Regions from separate parts of the Flexibacterium corallicola genome, predicted to be linked through region 4. Evidence: predicted binding sites of a transcription regulator. Region 4 holds the regulator's gene; each other region holds the start of a gene.

Region 1 (3,145 bases), 1.7 Mb from region 4:
CTACTGGCCCAATGGCTGCGCGGGCAAGGATTCCAAACGTTAAAATGAGTAAAACCGGAAACCCTTTCTCATAGCCTTCTCCAAAGAAAGATAATAGAAATGGGCTACAGGGCAGAAGAATTGCTGTGAGAATGAGTGTAGGCCAGAAGGTCAATTGAGCGGCTCTGCCTATGTATTCGCTCAGTTTTCTTGAGTTTTTTGTATAGTATAGCTGTGATATCTGCATGGCGGTTGCTGACCTGACAGCGTAATAAACGAAATGCAAAAGAGCAACCGTGCGGGATGCTGCAAAATAAATTGCGACCTGATCAGAAGGTACCCAGAAGCCAGCTATGATGACATCTGCACTTGTCAGAAGCTGGAAGAAACCATCAACCAGAAGAATAGGCAGCGATACTTGGAGCCAAAGTTTGAACTGATATTGCCGGGGTGCAGGTGGACACTGTTTCTTTAACTTTTTGTGCAGCAAAAGTGTCTGAATGGCAGTGATGCTCCAGATGGCAAAGATGGTACAAAGAACAGCGGTAACAGCCGTTCGAGGGAAATCGAGAAAGACTGCTATAGCCATAAAAATGATAATTAATGTGGGGCGCCAAATGTATTCTGGGGCGACGCTCAAAAACTGCCAATTATATGCTCGCGCGATTCCTTCTTGCAAACTGCATAGGGTGTAGAGTGGTAGGCAGGTCAATGCTATTGCTATTGGGAGAATGTAGGGTTGGGCAATGGCATCATCTAGTAACCAGATCCCCAAAGCTCCTATTCCTGCGATAGCGCTGGCACAGATGAAGACGGCAATACGAGAGCCGTATAAAATCCCCCTGACGAGGGACGCCTTACCTTGACTGGTGTATTGGGGGAGGAACCTGCTGACTGAATTTGAAAGGCCAAGGTTGGAGAACATAACCAGAATGACAAGGAGGGTCCAGACAACAACAAAAACCCCATAGTGGTGTGTTCCAATTATTCTAGCAATAAAAACTTGAAGTAAGTAAGCTAGAGCTGCGCCTGCAACCCGTATAGAAAATACAGTAAAAGCTGAGTAATTTGTTATAGCGTTAGCGTTTTGTTTGCCTATGGCTTTCTTGAATTTATTATAATTAATGTGGGGCAATTTTTATCTATATCCAATTTGGTTAATTAATATAGTTAAAACTGTTTATCTCAAGCTCCCATTATGATGTATTATGTAGAATTATTCATGTAATTTATTGTGGTAAATACTCCTAAAAAAAATGGGATTGACTCCTCATCTGTTTTTTATAATTAATAATAAGAACAAAAGGTGAACATATTGAGAGTTTGATATATGAAACCTAACCGTCATCGTATTGAAGAGTTGAGAAAACGCATTGCTGGATTGGAAGGGCGCCTCCCTTCCAGTTTTCAGAGCGCACCGGCTCTCGCCTCCGCCACAAACAGGCGGGAGCCGGGGAAAGAGTGCGATCCTGATAAAGGTGAGTTGGTATCAGGGCAGCTTGTTGAACGGCTTAAATTTCATGTTCAAACGCTGGATTCGTTCTTTCCTGAAGCTGGAATGAAACTCTCTGCTCTTCATGAAATTTATGGAACTGAGACGCGGTTAAGTGGGGGAGTGATTGGATTTGTTTCTGGCCTGCTGGCTGGGATATTACGAAATAAGTCAGGGCCGGTTCTATGGGTGAGTGAAGAGCGTTCTTTGAGAGAAATAGGTAGCCCTTACCCATCAGGCCTATGCAGTTTTGGAATTGATCCTGCCCGTGTGATTTTCGTGCGCGCCAGGCGGGTTGAAGAAGCTCTGTGGGTGATGGAAGAGGGAGGGCAGTGCCCATCTCTTGCTGGGGTTCTGGGAGAGTTTAGGGGGGATCATGCGGCGTTGGGTTTAACTGCGACACGGCGGTTGTCACTCCGGAGTGAGCAGGCCTGTTTACCATTCTTGTTGGTGCGCTATGGCGGAACTCCCATGCCAACTGCGGCTTTAACCCGCTGGCGCATAGAGCCCATGCCCAGTGAAAGGGCCGCTTCCCTAGAAAATATTATCGGAAGGCCTCGATGGTTGGCCTATCTTGAACGTAATCGGGAGGGGAGGATGGGCCGCTGTGCCTTGGAATGGAACTATGAGCAAAGCTGCTTTCGCACCGCATCAGAGAATACTGTGCCTATGGCTCAAGGAGTTGGCAACAGACAGAATTTGCCGTCGGGATCTGGGGAGGTCGTGGCGCTCCAGCACATTGACAAATCCACTCGTCGTTTACGCAAGCCATAGGAATGGCCAGCGCGTAACATGCATAAATGAGGCAGCGCATAAAGCAGGTCTTGAGTGTGGCATGCTTTTAAGCGATGCACGCTCCCGCCTGCCTTTGCTACAGGTTGAAGAGGAGCAGCTGGATGTAGATAGAGCCCTGTTATCTTCGCTTGCCGATTGGTGTGAGCGATATACGCCATTGGTTGCATTGAATGGCAATGAGACTCTCCTTTTGGATATAACGGGCTGTGCTCACCTGTTTGGAGATGAGGACGAGATGTTGGCTGATTGTTTGTCCCGTCTTTACAGCCAAGGCTTTACCGTAGCAGGGGCTATTGCAGATACTGTTGGGGCTGCGTGGGCTGTTGCGCGTTCTGGTGGCGGTGTTGTCCTCGCAAAAGAAACGAAAACAGCTCTAGAGCATCTTCCTATTTCTTTGCTGCGTGTAGATGGCGCAACGGTATCGGGCTTGGCAAAGGTGGGGTTGACGCGAATTGTAGATATATATGATCGGCCAAGGGCCCCTCTTGTAAATCGTTTCGGGTCAGAGCTGTTACGGCGCCTCGATCAAGCTCTGGGTCTTGAAGGGGAGCCTATTTCACCTCGCCGTTACGAGGCGCGGATTATGGCTGAACGAGGCTTTTTTGAACCGATTGCAACGGAAGAGGGTGTGTTTGCTACACTTTTGTCCCTTGCTGAAAAACTTAAACAGACACTCTTAGTGCGAGGTGAGGGAGGGCGGGTATTTGAGCTGGCCCTATTTCGTGTGGATGGCACCGTATCCCGAGTGGTTGTTGGTACGAGTGAACCTGTCCAAGCCCCTGCATTTATTTGCCGGCTGTTTCGTGAGAAATTGGCATCTGCTGAAGAGGGGTGGGATGCAGGATTTGGTTATGATCTTATACGCTTAAGTGCTTTGGA
Region 2 (3,145 bases), 510 kb from region 4:
ATGCGGGTGGCAGCGTTGGTTGCCAATTTATCCTTGGTTTGTCCTACAAATTCAGGCTCCCGAATAAAGACAGAGAGCATTGAGGCGGCGGACGTTAGAATGTCATCACCGGTTATGTGAGCGGCTTTTTTGTTGCCAACTAACTCTCCATAGGCCTTTAAGCCGCGAAGTAGAGCATACCTAATGCCCGTTTCGTGGGTGCCGCCCTCAGGTGTTGGGACTGTATTACAATAGGACTTGGAGAAGCCGTCCCCCGCAAACCAGGAAACAGCCCACTCTACCGCTCCGTGTTTGCCGGTGGCGCTTGTTCTGCCAGAGAAAGCTTCATCAGTTACAAGGCGTTCATTTTGAAGAGATTCTTGAAGGTAATCTTTTAGTCCGCCAGGGAAATGGAATGTGGCTTCCCGGGGAACTGCCTTTAAATCGGCACACAACTCAGGTGCGCAGCGCCAGCGTATTTCTACGCCTCCAAACAGGTAGGCCTTAGAACGCGCCATCTGTAGAAGAATCTGAGGCTTGAATTTTGCGCTTTTCCCAAAAATCTCAGTGTCCGGCTTGAAACGAACCATTGTGCCGCGCCGATTGTGGACATCGCCCACATGTTCAAGCGGGCCTTGAACAATTCCTTGTTTGAAGTTTTGCCGGTAAAGCTGTCTGTTCCTGGCAACCTCTACCACCAGATCCTCGGAGAGGGCGTTAACTACAGACACGCCAACACCGTGAAGGCCGCCAGATGTTTCGTATACCTTACTGTCGAACTTACCGCCCGCATGAAGTGTCGTCATAATGACTTCAAGGGCGGACTTGTCCTTGTATTTTGGGTGAGGGTCAATGGGAATGCCGCGACCATTGTCGGTAACGGACAAGTAGCCGTCATTGTCCAAGTACACGTCAATCCAGCTGGCGTGCCCTGCGACGGCTTCATCCATTGAGTTATCAATGACTTCCGCAAATAAGTGATGGAGTGCTTTTTCGTCGGTACCACCGATGTACATTCCCGGTCGCCGGCGTACAGGTTCAAGTCCCTCCAGCACTTCAATATCGGCAGCCGAGTAGTCTTGAGTACTGTTTTTCTTGGAATTTTTAGCAGGTTCAAGGTCAAGCTTCTGAGCGCTTGCAGATTTTGAAACGGGCTTGCCAAATTCATTGCCTTGATTTGGAAGGGCTGTTTCGGCGAATAGATCGTCTCTTGAACTCATTGTCTCTCTTTAACTTGCTTATACCGGCCAAAAAGTCGGCCAGGATTCCAATATGCGCAGTAATAACAAGGTGCTACCATCTGTCAAATAGACGCGGAAGAGACCCTTGTTTTGTTTTAAAGAAACTCTCAGCGCCTTTGCATATAAGATTAATAGCCCGTTTAGAGTTAGGACCAAATAGGGAAAGGGGAAAAAAGGACATTTCTGCATTTAGCCAACAGAAAAATAGTAGCAGAAAGACTTGGAATTGTCTGTTGTGATGGTGCGTGGGTAGCCTGCTGGTCAAAGTGTAATTTGGTACAAGGGGTATGGAAGTGGCGTGCTTTGTACTTTGTTGCTCTTATGCAACTAGTCACGTTCTAAGAGGGAAGTTTCCTTTAAAGGAATGGCGAAGTTGGTTAATGTGAAATATTAGAGGACAAGGTTTGGAGACACTTGTTGAATTAGTCGCAATAAGCTGAGGAATTCATAGAAGTGTCGTAATTCCAATGTGATTTGGGGCCAAAATTGACACTATTTGAAAACATGTATGGTTGAACATGTTTAATTTGAATTGTTAGACCAAGAAGTTAGTCGGGCTGGGCATTACACTGATGAATGAAATGTATAAAGTTGGCATTCCTGTGGGGAGTTCACCTAATACAAGCCATTCTTTTTTCAAGAAAATTCAAGCTGCTAGGTCACTGTATCTTGCATCTGTCTGCTATGTCGTTCTTGGAGGATATGCTTTCGGGTTTGATGGGGCGCAGACACAGGACTCTGATCAGAATGCTTTGCAGGCTGTGAGTAATTTTGCCCAGATGTCTCCAAAGGAAGCGATGCGCTTTGGGGCAAAGGCATATTACTCGGGTGATAAAGAATCCGCTCTTAAACCCCTCCAGTATGCGGCTGAGCAAGGCGTGCCCATGGCGGCATGGAAGCTCGGCCAGATGTATGCCGAGGGTGATGGTGTGCAAGAGGATGATGGAATTGCTTTTGGTTACTTTTCTCAGGTAGCCCATCAAAGTGGGCAGGCCAATCCTGATGGCCAATCTGCTCCATTTATTGCCAACTCTCTTGTGGAACTGGGTACCTACTATCTGAAGGGGATAAAGGGGACTGAAGTTGTCGCGGATAGAAGGCGCGCAAAAGACTTATTTGCTTATGCTGCCACGTATTTTGGAAATGCAGATGCGCAATATGAACTGGGAATGATGTATCTTGAAGGGGAGGATAAGCCCCGTTTGCGCCAAGCTGCGCGCTGGTTGAAGTTGGCGGCTCAAAAAGGTCACCTAGATGCGCAGGGGCGCTTTGGTGAGCTTTTATTTTTCCAAAAAGACAATCCCCGTCTTAAGGTTCGCGGGTTATTCTGGTTGAGCTTGGCGAGGCGTCAAGTTTCTGATCAGGAACATGCTTGGCTTATCAAGTCCCATGAGCAGGCAAGGGCGCTTTCTAACGAAGCTGAACGGGCCAAGGCGGCAAAGTGGGCAGATGCTTGGCTACAAAAGAAGCAAGTGAATGTGGCGGTTGCCGACTAGAAGAATGGAATCAGGAACTTAACTCCCTGCATAGCGGCGCGAAACTATCCACTGGTGATTAGCGCATGAGACTATGGAAAAGTTATTTTTCCTATTGCGTTTGAAAGGGGAGGTGCCTATATACCTGCCTCAAGAAGACGTCGGGAGACGTTGAAGAAAAACGGGGCATAGCGCAGCCTGGTAGCGCATCTGGTTTGGGACCAGAGGGTCGCAAGTTCGAATCTTGCTGCCCCGACCATTTCTTCAATTATCCTGCTGGACGGGGCATAGCGCAGCCTGGTAGCGCATCTGGTTTGGGACCAGAGGGTCGCAAGTTCGAATCTTGCTGCCCCGACCATTATCTTCTATAACTCTGTTGGCGGGGCATAGCGCAGCCTGGTAGCGCATCTGGTTTGGGACCAGAGGGTCGCAAGTTCGAATCTTGCTGCC
Region 3 (3,145 bases), 800 kb from region 4:
TGAACATCAACGTAGGGTCATTACGAGGCACTAAGGGGCTAGACTGCACGACCTCATGGCCGTTTTTCTTAAAGTAGTCGAGAAATGTCGACCGGATTTCGTTCACACCGCTCATAAGTTCAGCTGTCCGTCTTGTTCTATTTTACCACGAAGTAAAAATGGCTTCGGGGCATGAAGTCTTACTCTTGGCCTACCCAAGTTCATTAAATAGTTATCCGGTGTTTTATCGATGAAGACTGCGACTGTCCATGTGTTTGGACAGGGAACCGTTTAAAACTACTCCGAACCGGTAAATTTCTGTAGGCTTTACAGGTTTTAGCGGCGCGATACACAGCAAAAACACTCCTGCACATTTTAAGGGAAGGCTGCGTGCCATTCCAGCCACACACGCGCATACAAAAAGGGCCAGTCCTTTACGGGCTGGCCCCTTCACATAAAACTCAGTGCATGAGAGCTTAAGAGCGTCGAAGGAGCCTTATTCAGCCCCAAGCCATGAAGGACGCGCTATTCGCTTTCCTGCCCTTTTTCCGGATCAGCGATCACTTCAGCAATCAACCCCGCATTCTGGCGGATTGCCAGTTCAATTTCATCGGCGATCTCAGGGTTTTCTTTCAAGAAGTTCTTGGAGTTCTCACGGCCCTGCCCAAGGCGCTGGCTGTTGTAGGAGAACCAGGCACCGGATTTATCCACGATACCGCCTTTAACGCCCAGATCCAGCAACTCACCATTCTTGGAGATGCCTTCACCATAAATGATATCGAACTCAACCTGCTTGAAAGGAGGCGCCATCTTGTTCTTCACCACCTTCACGCGGGTCTGGTTGCCCACGATCTCGTCCTTGTCCTTGATGGAACCGATGCGGCGAATATCCAGACGCACGGAAGCATAGAACTTGAGAGCGTTACCGCCTGTTGTGGTTTCTGGCGATCCAAACATGACACCGATCTTCATACGGATCTGGTTGATGAAGATCACCATGGTGTTGGACTTGGAAATAGATGCGGTCAGCTTGCGAAGGGCCTGACTCATCAAACGCGCCTGAAGACCTGGCAGGCTATCGCCCATTTCGCCTTCCAGCTCCGCTTTTGGTGTCAAGGCAGCAACGGAATCGATGACCAGAACATCAATGGCACCGGAGCGCACCAGCGTATCAGCAATTTCCAGAGCCTGCTCCCCAGCATCGGGCTGCGAAATAAGCAGGTCATCGATATTTACACCCAGCTTGCGGGCGTAGATGGGATCAAGCGCGTGTTCGGCATCTATGAAGGCGCAAATGCCGCCTTCCTTTTGGGCCTCGGCAACAGTGTGCAGGGCCAGCGTTGTTTTACCGGAAGATTCAGGACCGTAAACTTCAACGATACGCCCCTTTGGCAAACCGCCTATGCCCAAGCCGATATCCAGCCCCAGCGAGCCGGTTGAAACGGATTGAATCTCCACCGCCTGCCCTTGGCCCATACGCATAATAGAGCCCTTACCGAAGGCTCGCTCGATTTGTGAAAGCGCTGCATCCAGTGCTTTAGTTTTGTCCATCATATTGCTCTCAACAAGGCGGAGTGAAGTTTGTGACATTGTATACCTGTTCCTTATTCCACGATGGACGGGCAGATTCAAAGCTTCCCTTTTGTACGCTTTTTGTTCCCATTTTTCAACACACTATAACCCATTGTATTTATGCCTTAAAATTCAATATGTTCTCCAATTGTTCCATGTGCGTAACTTAAAGATATTCACAGGCACCTATTTGGGGATGATTCTGAAACCTCCAGTTTTCGCGGGTTTTCGCCGCATGGTTAACCCATTCCTATCGCCCACGCTTCTTTACGCATTGCCACAAGTGCCCTGCCCTGATACGAAAAACCCTTGTAATGTGAGTAGTGAGCTAGAATGACCACAACTTCCCGCCCGATCGCCGTTTTCGGTGCCATTCATGCAGACCGCGTCGCCCATGCTTTCCAATTGATTGCCAAGGATACATCCACGCCGGGAAAAATTTCCCTGTGCGCAGGAGGCGTTGGCACCAACATCGCCCTGGCCCTTGCCCGGCTGGACCTCTCCCCCGCCATCGTTGGCTGTGTGGGAGATGACGCCGATGGGCGGTGGATCTCCGATTTCTTGGGGGAACGTGGCGTTCTCACCCAGTGTATTCAGCGGATTGAAGGTGCTCGAACGGGAAGTTATCTGGCCCTGCACAATCCTGCTGGCGACCTTTTTGCAGCTATTTCAGACAGCGAAATTACAGCCAAAGTGGCCTTGCCAACCAAAGAGCTTTGGCCCGCGCCGCTGGAAAACTCTGAAATCTGGTTTTGTGAAACCAATCTGGAGCCCCAGCTGTTGCAAATCATTGCCGAACAGAAGGGACACAGAAAACTGGCGGCGGATACGGTGTCCATTGCCAAGGCGGGCAGGCTGCGTCCAATCCTTTCACAAATCGACTGCCTGTTCACCAACCGGCACGAAGCTGCCGCCCTTCTGGAGACAAGAACTGAGCAGCCAACCAAAGACATGGCCAAGGCCTTGATAGACTTGGGCTGCAAGCTGGTGAGCATTACCGATGGACCGCAGGCACTCACTGTTGCAAAGGGCAGCGCACTGCACTCCCTGCCCGTGACACGGCGTGAAACAGTGGACGTGACCGGAGCGGGTGATGCGTTTATCGCCGGATTTTTGCGGGCCCAGTGGCAAGGCAAGCCCACGCTGGACTGCGCCTATGATGGACTGGCCGCCTCCTCCATCACCATTGAGGCAACAGGCGCGGCCCCTGCCACACTCACAGTGGCCGCCATGGACAAACGCTGCAAGGAACTGCAGTTGAAACAGGATAACCACCCCCAACCATAAGCAGAAAATACGGGATAGATGACAATGAAAATTTATCACTCCAAAGAAGTGGAAGAGGCGCTCAAAACCGGCGCTCCTGTTGTTGCTCTGGAATCCACCATCATTACCCACGGCATGCCCTACCCGCAAAACGTGGAAACCGCCCGTGAAGTGGAAGCGATTATTCGCGAAAACGGTGCTATTCCGGCAACAATCGCTGTGCTCGAAGGCAAGCTGCACGTTGGACTTGAAGATGCCGAGCTGGTTGAGCTGGCCCAAGCCAAAGACGTGATGAAGTGCTCGCGGGCAGACTTGAGCATTGCAATTG
Region 4 (3,145 bases):
GGTAATATAGTCGAAGGGTGTTAGGCCCCGAAGAGCCTTGAGGCGCTTGGCGAAGTTATAGGCCTGAATAAATGTGTCCAGATGGGCTCTTAGTTCGTTGTGTGTGCGGTAATAGTAGCGCCGAACGGTTGCTTCTTTAAGGGTTCTGTTCATGCGCTCGACCTGGCCATTTGTCCACGGATGGGCTGGTTTGGTAAGCCGGTGGTCAATGTCATTTTGGGCACAAGCCAGAACAAATGCATGAGCACGAAACAACTGGCCTGTTGTGAGCAAATGTTGAACCTCACTGGCGTTCCAGCTGTACCCTTTGGGGTCAGTGAACTGGGTGCCGTTATCGGTCAGCACGGTATGGATCTTGTAGGGAACCGCTTCAATAAGGGCCCGCAGAAAGGTACTGGCAATCCTTCTGGTGGCTTTTTCAAAGAGTTTGACAAAGGCGAACTTTGAGGTTCGGTCAATGGCAACGAACAAATAGAGCTTGCCTTCTTGCGTACGAACCTCAGCAATATCAAGATGAAAGTAACCAATTGGATAGGCTTTGAAGCGTTTCTTGTTCGCTTTCATATCCGGTGGTGGCAGGCGCGAAATCCCATGGCGCTGGAATAAGCGATGCAGGGACGAGCGGGTCAGACGCGGGATCGTTTCCTGCAGGGCGTAAAGGCAGTCATCGAGTGGCAATAAAGAGTGCTTGCGAAAAGCGACACACGCCGCTTCTTCCGCCACGCTCAGGACTGTGGAGCGGGGATTCTTCCGCCCCATAGGTTGATCTTCCACGCTATTGCGATGTTTCCACTTCATCACCGTTTTGGGATTGATGTTATAACGCCGGCTCAACTCTTTGATGGTTGCATCCGATTTTTGTATGGCTGATCGAACCGCGTGAGTAGTCGTGGCGCTGCCGTGTAATACCTGTCCCATAAGTCCTCCCGAAATGATGAAGTCAATGTTAAACCGATTCCATCTGCTCGCGGGACTAAACATCTAATAACGTCGAAATAAGGCCACCAGCTTTCCTTGGATATGAACCCGGTCAGGTCCAAAAATACGGGTCTCATAAGCAGGGTTGGCAGCTTCAAGGGCAATGGAAGCCCCTTTTTTTCGAAGTTTTTTAAGAGTAGCCTCTTCATTGTCGACCAGTGCAACAATAATATCGCCAGTATCGGCACTATCGCCCTGCTGTATTAAAACTGTATCGCCATCCAAAATTCCAGCATCGATCATGGAATCACCACGCACTTCCAAAGCATAGTGCTCTCCGAGGCCAAGCATGTCCGCAGGCATCGCGATAGCGTGGCTTTGGTGTTGAATAGCCTCAATGGGGACGCCCGCAGCAATGCGGCCCATGACCGGAACTTCTATGGTCGGAACCCTATCCTCACTTACATTGTAACTTGAGGTGTGAGGATTTGGCTTGGTGCGGGTCCCTTCGATAACGTCCGGAGAAAAGCCGCTGTGATTTGCTTTCGTGTTTCGGGGTGCCTCTGCATTGTCAGGTAGCTTTAAGACCTCCAATGCACGGGCCCTGTTTGGGAGACGTCGTATGAAGCCTCTCTCCTCCAGTGCTGTTATAAGTCGATGAATGCCCGACTTACTGCGCAGGTTTAAAGCAACCTTCATTTCATCAAAGGAAGGAGGAATTCCGGTGCTGGTAAGGCGCTCGTTGATAAATAACAACAGCTCACGTTGTTTTTGCGTTAGCATATCAGGAGCTCCCCACTCACTTAGGTTATGTTCATGTTTGTTTCCCCAATTGGGGAAAGTACAAAAGGCGAACATAGATTACCTGTTCCTATTGTGTTCTGCAACCTAAAACTACGCAAACACGAGGCTACAAGAGTGGTAGCTATGAAATTTTGTGAATTGTGCGGGGTTCCTGTTAGGAAGCGCCCCTTGCGCCTCTCAGTGGAATTATTAAATCCGGTTGATGATTAGAGTACATCGTGTTCATTCGCATTCACGCTGTGCACTCTAACTTATTTATTTTGATTGAATTCTTGTCGTTTGACTGAACCCAATCAAACGGAACGCGCTTGTCTTATGCTTTTTTAGTGCCTTCAGTAATTATGGAGCACGGCCCACCCTACTGAGTCGGGTGGGCCGTGGCGGTGGTCGGATCGGGGGGAAGGCGAATGGCTTGTTTATCTGAGGAGACTACGAAGAAAGAAAAATGTAGTGTTCTGCCCGCCAGTCTTACCCGGTTCAATGTGAGTAGGTTTGTCTGGCAGGCGGTGATATTGATGACGTTCTCTTATTTATTGAGAAGGTCTTGAAGGAACGGCTTTAACACCGGTGCTATTTCGTCTCTTTCTAGCCCAAATGCGATATTTGCAGAAAGAAAGCCGGTTTTTGAGCCACAATCATATGTAGTGCCTTTAAACTCGATACCATGAAAAGCTTGCTGTCCCATTAAAGTCAACATGGCATCTGTGAGCTGAATTTCGCCTCCAGCGCCTGTTGCCTGTGTTTCCAGCAAATCAAAAATTTCCGGCTGCAAAATGTAGCGGCCGTTGATATATAAATTGGAAGGGGCCGTTCCAGGTGCTGGTTTTTCTACCATGCCGGTGATGGGGAAACTTGTCTCACTCTCAGGTGAGCCGCGCTCGACAACGCCATATTGGTGGGTCTGCTCCCACGGAACTTCTTCAACCGAAATTACATTACCACCATGAGAATTGTAGGCGTTTACCATTTGGGTAAGGCAGCCTACCTCACTTTTCATAATCATGTCTGGGAGGAGAACCGCAAAGGGCTCATTTCCAATAAGTTCGCGCGCGCACCACACCGCATGCCCCAAACCTAAAGGCTCCTGCTGGCGGGTAAAGCTGGTGGATCCTGCAATCGGTCGCTGCTCTTCCAGTAACTTTAGAGCTTTTAGCTTCTCACGGTTTTGCAGCGTCTCTTCAAGCTCGTAGGCCATATCAAAGTGATCTTCGATGACATGTTTGTTACGGCCAGTTACAAATACAATATGCTCAATACCAGCAGCGCGGGCTTCATCTACAACATATTGAATGACTGGCTTGTCCACTACTGTGAGCATTTCTTTGGGTACGGCTTTTGTCGCAGGTAAAAATCTGGTTCCCAATCCAGCTACAGGCAAAACGGCCTTTCGTATGGGTTTGTGTGCCATGGTTCCTCGTTTATA

What was found. The regulator LexA, encoded in region 4, represses DNA repair genes until DNA is damaged. The targets are predictions, from matches to a motif close to TGTTCNNNNTGTGTTCNG.
Region 1: the regulator LexA is predicted to act here: its motif matches at 1,275-1,292, upstream of P6574_RS00525 (ImuA family protein).
Region 2: the regulator LexA is predicted to act here: its motif matches at 1,369-1,386, upstream of parE (DNA topoisomerase IV subunit B).
Region 3: the regulator LexA is predicted to act here: its motif matches at 1,623-1,640, upstream of recA (recombinase RecA).

What each region holds. Positions count from the first base shown of each region.
Region 1 covers NZ_JARRCW010000001.1:118,998-122,142, forward strand. The annotation lists gene P6574_RS00520 (lipopolysaccharide biosynthesis protein) at 1-1,114, opposite strand, end outside; gene P6574_RS00525 (ImuA family protein) at 1,310-2,245, shown strand; gene P6574_RS00530 (Y-family DNA polymerase) at 2,211-3,145, shown strand, end outside.
Region 2 covers NZ_JARRCW010000001.1:2,339,229-2,342,373, reverse strand. The annotation lists gene parE (DNA topoisomerase IV subunit B) at 1-1,199, opposite strand, end outside; gene P6574_RS10185 (tetratricopeptide repeat protein) at 1,793-2,716, shown strand; tRNA gene P6574_RS10180 (tRNA-Pro) at 2,878-2,954, shown strand; tRNA gene P6574_RS10175 (tRNA-Pro) at 2,977-3,053, shown strand; tRNA gene P6574_RS10170 (tRNA-Pro) at 3,076-3,145, shown strand, end outside.
Region 3 covers NZ_JARRCW010000001.1:1,025,165-1,028,309, reverse strand. The annotation lists gene alaS (alanine--tRNA ligase) at 1-115, opposite strand, end outside; gene recA (recombinase RecA) at 505-1,569, opposite strand; gene P6574_RS04645 (carbohydrate kinase family protein) at 1,885-2,838, shown strand; gene P6574_RS04640 (pseudouridine-5'-phosphate glycosidase) at 2,857-3,145, shown strand, end outside.
Region 4 covers NZ_JARRCW010000001.1:1,827,714-1,830,858, forward strand. The annotation lists gene P6574_RS08305 (IS481 family transposase) at 1-918, opposite strand, end outside; gene lexA (transcriptional repressor LexA) at 982-1,701, opposite strand; gene galU (UTP--glucose-1-phosphate uridylyltransferase GalU) at 2,249-3,130, opposite strand.